2 regions of the Streptomyces sp. NPDC031365 genome follow, and region 1 is predicted to be linked to the other one. Evidence: riboswitches for the same ligand, from Rfam matches in the RefSeq annotation. Region 1 holds a riboswitch; the other holds the start of a gene.

The links. A riboswitch is a leader RNA that binds a small molecule or an ion and turns the genes downstream of it on or off. The one in region 1 is predicted to bind cyclic di-AMP.
Region 2: it holds a riboswitch for cyclic di-AMP, as region 1 does, so the genes downstream of both, ACZ5C2_RS15025 (C40 family peptidase) here and ACZ5C2_RS07815 (M23 family metallopeptidase) in region 1, are expected to answer to the same signal.

Annotation. Positions count from the first base shown of each region.
Region 1 is NZ_JBVIIM010000004.1:14,555-18,083, forward strand. It holds gene ACZ5C2_RS07810 (PrsW family glutamic-type intramembrane protease) at 1-733, shown strand, start outside; gene ACZ5C2_RS07815 (M23 family metallopeptidase) at 837-1,859, opposite strand; cyclic di-AMP (ydaO/yuaA leader) riboswitch at 1,872-2,028, opposite strand; tRNA gene ACZ5C2_RS07820 (tRNA-Met) at 2,324-2,397, opposite strand; gene ACZ5C2_RS07825 (dihydrofolate reductase family protein) at 2,462-3,529, opposite strand, start outside.
Region 2 is NZ_JBVIIM010000008.1:121,518-125,046, reverse strand. It holds gene pcrA (DNA helicase PcrA) at 1-1,019, opposite strand, end outside; cyclic di-AMP (ydaO/yuaA leader) riboswitch at 1,281-1,449, shown strand; gene ACZ5C2_RS15025 (C40 family peptidase) at 1,460-2,644, shown strand; gene ACZ5C2_RS15020 (hypothetical protein) at 2,871-3,224, opposite strand.

The sequences.
Region 1 (3,529 bases):
CGCCCATCCCCTGTTCACCGTGCTCACCGGGATCGGTTTCGGCATCGCCGCGCCGGCCACGGACCGGCAGCGGCTCCGGCGGGTGCTGCTCCCACTGTGCGGACTGCTCCTCGCGATGGGCATGCACGCGCTGTGGAACGGCTCCGCCGCGCTCGGTCCGTACGGCTTCTTCGCGGTGTACGGGGCGTTCATGGTGCCGACGTTCGGCCTGCTGACCTGGCTGGTGGTGTGGACGCGGCAGCGGGAGCTGCGGACCGTGCGGACGGAGCTGCCCGCGTACGCGGTCGCCGGCTGGCTCACCCCGGCAGAGCCGTTCGCGCTCGGCTCGATGCGCGCGCGGCGCATGGCCCGGCAGTACGCGCGCCGGTACGGCGGGAAACCGGCGGCGCGCGCGGTCGCGCAGTACGAGGCGTACGCGACGTCGCTGGCGTTCCTGCGGCACCGGGGCCGGCTGGGGAGGGCCGGGACGGACTTCGTGACCCGCGAACGGGAGCTGCTGCTGGAGCTGTGGCACCGGCGGGGAGCGGCCCGTCCGGCACTGGACCACGCGGCCCGCCTCACCGCACCGCCGGTTCCGGTCGCCTCCGCGCCGTGGCCGGTGCGGAGGACTTACGGGCAGCCTCCGTACGGACAGCCTCCGTACGGGCAACCGCCTTATGGGCAGCCTCCGTACGGGCAGCCTCCGTACGGGCATCCGTACCCGGTGCCCGACCCGAACCCCTACCGCTCCTGACGGGTCTGCCGCGGACGGCCCCGGAAACACCTGACCGGCAGCCCTGACGTCGGGGGGTCGTCGTCGGGACTGCCGGGGTTCCAGGGGCGGTGGGACTCAGGGCTCAGGGGTTGAGGCCCTTGCCCTGCAGCCACGCCATCGGGTCGATGCCGGAGGAGGAGCCACCGGTGTGGACCTCCAGGTGGAGGTGGGCCCCGGTGGAGTTGCCGGTGGATCCGACGCGGCCGATCACGTCGCCGGTGTTGACCTTCTGGCCGACGCTGACGCTGATGGACGACTGGTGGGCGTACCAGATCTCGGTGCCGTCGTCGAGGGTCAGCACGGTCTTGTAGCCGTAGGAGCCGTCCCAGCCGGCGGAGGTGATCGTGCCGGTGTGAACCGCCTTGATCAGCGTGCCGCTGGGTGCGGCGAAGTCGAGGCCGGTGTGCTGGCCGGAGGACCAGTAGGCGCCGGCCTGACCGAAGGTCGAGGAGATGGTGTACGAGGAGGTCGGCAGCGTGTACTGCTTGGCCAGCTCGGCGAGGCGCTCGGCCTCGGCCTTCTTCGCGGCTTCCTCCTCCGCCTTCTTCTTGGCGGCCTCCGCCTTGGCCTTGGCCTCCTTCTCCGCCTTGGCGGCGGCCTCGGCGGCCTGCTTCTCGGCAGCGGCGAGGGCCTCCGCGGCGGCCTTGGTCTCGGCCTGGCTCTGCTGCTGCTCGACCTGGGCCATGATCCGGCTGCGCAGCGCCTCGCCGGCACCGGGGGCGCCCTGCTCGGCCTCGGCCTCGGTCATGCCGAGGGTGCTGAGAGGGGTGGCCGAACCCTTGGGTGTTTCCTCGTCGGAGATGAGGGAACCCACATTGGGGAGGTCGGGCATGGAGATCGAGACCGGCGGCTTGCCGGTCTGGGCGGTGGCCATGCCACCGGCGCCGACCGCGGCTATGACGCCGACGCCGAGGACGGTGGAGCTGCGGGCGAGTCCTCCGCCGCGCTGCTTGGAGACGCGGTGCCGGCCACGTACCGGGCGAAGGGACTCCGCGGTGGGGTTCCACTCCTCGAGGGGGCCCTCGTCGAGGCGGACACCGCCGTAGGCGAAGGTGTCGTCGCTCGGCTTGAACGGAGCTTCGGGGGCAGGCGGGTTGGACGCCACGTGGGCGTACTCCTTTCCTTCCTTCTTCGCCTACCGGGTTAGCTGACGGGTTCGGAGCAGGAAGGTCTCCTACGCGCGGGCACGAACCGTGTTTCCACGGCGGTATCCACGCGATTCACCCCAATTGGTGGTTCCCCGGTTCCCTTGCGGGATTCGGCGCGTGCGCACGGAGCCGACTTCTGTGACGGCTGGGACGACCGCGCTGCGTTATCGAACGTTAATAGACGCGAGGGCTGGATTCCAAGCCGTTCCTCTTGATCATTAACGATTCTCGCGTGGACTTAACCGCCATGAGCGGCAAAAAACGGGCGAGTTGACCGCCCTTCAGGCCCCCGTCATTTCCTGACGGTACGTCAGCTGCTGTGCGGTGCGGGACGACTCGCTCACCGTGCGTGAAGATGGCGTCGGCCATCGGAAAACACCGAGGGCCGGAACCCTTTCGGATTCCGGCCCTTGGCCTTCAGTAGCGGGGACAGGATTTGAACCTGCGACCTCTGGGTTATGAGCCCAGCGAGCTACCGAGCTGCTCCACCCCGCGTCGTTGAAACCAGTGTACGCCATCCGCGGGACGCGCCGCACACCCATAACCGGCGGCCCCGGTTTCAGCCACTGATCAAGTGCCCGTTCGGCGCCTTGGCACGCTCCTCGTGCTCCGGCAGCACGAGGACGACGGCGCCCCCGTCCGCCAGCAGCCCACTGCCGTCGGCCCCCACCACGAAGGTGTCCGGCTCCCGCCAGGCCGTGACCACCCGCCGTACCCCCGCGTCCAGGATCAGCCGGGCACAGGGCGCCGGCCGGGACGCACGCCGGGCGCAGGGCTCCAGGCTGGAGTACACGGTGGCGGTGGCGAGGCGGGGATCAGCGGGGTCGGTCCTGGCGAGCGCGGCCTCCTCCGCGTGCACCACCGGGTCCGCGCCCTCCCGGGAGTGGCCGCGCGCCAGCTCCGTACCGTCGGCGGCCACCACCACCGCTCCCACGCTGAACGCCGTGTCGGACGGCGGGCACGCGGCGGCCAGCTCGCAGGCGAGGGCCAGCCAGTGGTGGTCGGCGGCGGCGGGCAGCACACCGGTGCCGGGGGCGGTGGGCTCGTAGCGCATGAGGACGACGTCGCCGATCGGGCGGGTTTCCACCAGCCGCATCCGGCCTCCCTGGTAGGAGCCGGGTCCGAAGAGGCGGGGGGCGTCCGCGTCGCCGACGAACAGCGGGGCGAGGACCAACTGCAGTTCGTCGGCGAGGCCCTGGGTGAGCAGCTGGGTGTGGATCCGTCCGCCGCCCTCGACCATGAGCCGCCGCACTCCGCGCCCGGCGTGCAGATGCTCCAGCAGCCGCCTCCAGTCGAGTTCGGGGCCGAGCGGGACGACGTCGGTGGCGAGACCGAGGGCGCGGGCCCGCTCGGCACCCTTGTCGGTGGTGTACAGGACCTTCTCGCCGCCGGTGTGCCAGAACCGCGCCGCCGGGTCGAGGTCGCCGGAGCCGCTGACGGTGACCTTGAGCGGGTACTCGGGCCGGCCCGCGTCGAGCCGGGCGGCACGCCGCGCGGGCGAGTTGACCAGCAGCCGGGGGTTGTCGGCGCGGAGGGTGCCGGCGCCGACCAGGATGGCGTCCACGGATGCCCGTACCTCGTCGACCCGGTCGAAGTCGGCCGGATTGGACAGCAGCAGCCGATCGGG
Region 2 (3,529 bases), on a different contig from region 1:
CGGATGGTCGCGCCGCGGAAGGCGTAGATCGACTGGTCGGCGTCACCCACCACGCACAGCTCGGCCGGCGGGATCTCGGCCTCCGGCGGCACGTCGACAGGATGCTCGGCGGTGCCGACGAGTTCTCTGACCAGGGCGTACTGGGCGTGGTTGGTGTCCTGGTACTCGTCGACCAGGACGTGCCGGAAGCGGCGGCGGTAGTGCTCGGCGACGTCCGGGAAGGCGCGGAGCAGATGGACCGTCGTCATGATCAGGTCGTCGAAGTCCAGCGCGTTGGCCTCACGCAGCCGGGACTGGTAGAGCGCGTAGGCCTGGGCGAGGGTCTTCTCGAAGCCGTCACCGGCCTGCGCGGCGAAGTCCTCCTCGTCGATCAGCTCGTTCTTCAGGTTGCTGATCTTGGCGCTGAAGGACTTCGGCGGGAAGCGCTTGGGGTCGAGGTCCAGGTCGCGGCAGACCAGGGCCATCAGACGCTTGGAGTCGGCGGCGTCGTAGATCGAGAACGACGACGTGAAGCCGAGCTTCTTGCTCTCGCGGCGCAGGATGCGCACGCACGCGCTGTGGAACGTCATGACCCACATGGCGCCCGCCCGGGGGCCGACGAGCTGCTCGACGCGCTCCCTCATCTCGCCCGCGGCCTTGTTGGTGAAGGTGATCGCGAGGATCTGGCCCGGGTGGACGTGCCGCTCGGCCAGCAGATGGGCGATGCGGTGGGTGAGCACGCGGGTCTTGCCGGAACCGGCGCCGGCCACGATGAGCAGCGGGGAGCCGGAGTGCGCGACGGCGGCGCGCTGGTTGTCGTTCAGCCCCTCCAGCAGTGCGGCGGCGTCCATCACCGGGCGCGGCGCCCCGTCGCGGTAGTAGGCGTCCCTGTCCGGCGGCACGTCGAACTTCCCGCCGAACAGATCGTCCGGAACGGTCTCCGGAGCATGATCGTCCTCGGGTGGTGGCGGGGGTTCGTCCGCGGGGCCCCGCCGGGCCTGGAGGTCCGCCAGGAAGCTGTCGTCAAAGAGGCTGCTCATCGCTCTCCGAGTCTAGGGTGCCCCACCGACAACCCGTGCCCGCCCCGGAACATCCCCCGGTTTTCGTGCGGCCACGGCGCCCGTCCCCGGTCACCGCACGGACGCGCACCCTCGAGGACCGTTGCCTCACCCTGAGTCACCCACCACGCGAGGTCACAAAAATGTATCGGGCATATCACCCATCAACCTTCACAGGTGCCACACCAGTTGGCTACGGTGCGGGCAGGCCGCTCGTCCCCCGCCGGCGAACCTCGCCGGACCGTGCGGCCTCCGCCGAGTCCGTCACTGCCGCCGTGGCAGCCGGAGCCGGGGACCCACCGAGACCTTGGGGTGAATCGGCCCACTCCCTCGCGGAGCGGCCGTAGGGCAACCCTTCCGAAGCACCGCCCGAACCCGACAGCTAACCCGGTAGGCGGAGCATGTGGAAGGAGTCGCCTCCCTTGGCGTCGCACCGCAAGTCGCGCACCCCCGGCACCCGCGTGGCAGGCATACGAACCCCGGCCCTCGCCACGGCCGCCCTGACCTCCGTGGCCCTGCTCTCCCAGACGGCGGGCGCCGTCCCCACGGACGACGACAAGCCGAGTCTGGAGGAGGTCGAGAAGAAGGTCGACGACCTCTACCGCCAGGCGGAGTCGGCCACCGAGAAGTACAACGCGGCCAAGGAGAAGACGACCAAGCAGCGCAAGCGCGTCGACACCCTCCTCGACGACGTGGCCAAGCGCACCCAGAAGCTCAACGACGCACGTGAGGAACTGGGTTCCTTCGCCGCCGCCCAGTACCGGACCGGCGCGGGCATCCCCGACACCGCGACCTTCCTGCTCGCGGACACCCCGCAGGACGTCTTCGACCAGCGCCAGGTGATGGACCGGGTGACCGGCCGCCAGAAGGAAGCGGTCGACGACTACGTCACCCAGCAGTCCGAGACGATGAAGAAGCGCAAGGAGGCCACGGAGAGCCTCCGGACGCTCACCGAGTCGCAGGGCGACCTGAAGACGGCCAAGGCCACCGTCCAGAAGAAGCTCACCGACGCGCGTGAGCTGATGTCGAAGCTGACCGCCGAGGAGAAGGCACGGCTCGCGGCGATCGAGAGGAAGAAGCAGGAAGAGGCCGCCCGCCAGGCCGCCGAGCTCGCACAGCAGCAGGCGGAGCAGCGGAAGGCCCAGGAAGAGGCCGCCGCTCAACAGGAGAGCGGCAGCACAGACGCCTCAGGGTCCGCAGGCTCGACCACCCCGCCGTCGACGTCGACATCGACGGACTCCTCGTACGCCACCAAGGCCGAGAAGGCCCTGGCCTTCGCCCGCGCACAGATCGGCAAGCCGTACGTCTGGGGGGCCACCGGCCCCGGCTCCTACGACTGCTCCGGCCTCACCCAGGCCGCCTGGAAGGCCGCCGGCGTCACCATCCCGCGCACCACCTACGACCAGGTCAACGCGGGCACGACCGTCTCCGTCTCCCAGGCACAGCCCGGTGACCTGGTCTTCTTCTACGACGACATCACCCATGTGGGCCTCTACATCGGCAACGGCATGATGATCCACGCGCCGAAGCCCGGCACATACGTCCGCGAGGAGTCGATCTTCTACGACGGCGAGTCGTCGATCCACAGCGTGGTGCGCCCCGCCTGAGCCGCTCGAGGGCCGGGCCGGCAGGTTCGGTCGGCATCGGAACGTGCCCGGCCCCCCTTCCCGCCCGGCACCGGGCAACCGTGTCCCCCGGACATGACGGCGGCGGCGACGCTGTCCGCGTCCACCGCCGTCGGCATCCCGGGGCTCGAGGCCCGGGGCGTGTTCCGTTGTGCGGGTACGGTCACCGGACGGCGGGGGCGGTCGCCTCCGCCGGCGCGGCAGGGGATCAGGTCCAGAGCACCGCGATGAAGATGTTCGTCACGGTCAGCAGGCCGACCAGACCGAACAGCCCCTTGTCCACCTTCTCGTCGTCGCGCTTCACATAGACCAGGCCGAGGATGACGATCAGCAGCGCCAGCTTCACACCGATCTTGATGTTGTCGACGGAATAGTCCTGCGCCTGGTTGAGGCCGACCAGGATGACGCCGGTGACCAGCATCGTCAGGGCGCCGTGCAGCATCGCGGGGCTGAAGCGCGCGGTGCCCTCGCCCATCGCCTTCATCTGGGTGAGGAAGCCACCGAGCAGTGACGCGATGCCGATGATGTGCAGACCGACGAAGAGGTGGATGAGTACGTCCATGAGGCCGGAGCCTAACCACACCCTCCCCATAGCACTCCGGCGCCCTCACCCTGCCGCCCTTCACCACATCGGTCATCACCCAGAGTGAAGAAGGTGAAGCCAGAACGGAATTCTGGTCACGTACGGTCACTCGACGGTCCGCTCGCGTCACTTCCGCACAACCCGTTACCCGTGCCGTGCGGTGGGGCCTAGCGTCCTCCACCAGGTGACCGGCTCTCCATCGCCGCCCGGGCCAGGGGTGGCAGCCGGACACCACCGCCGAAAGGTCCGGCGGCGGAGGGCTCCCCTGTGCACCCCGCCGCCGG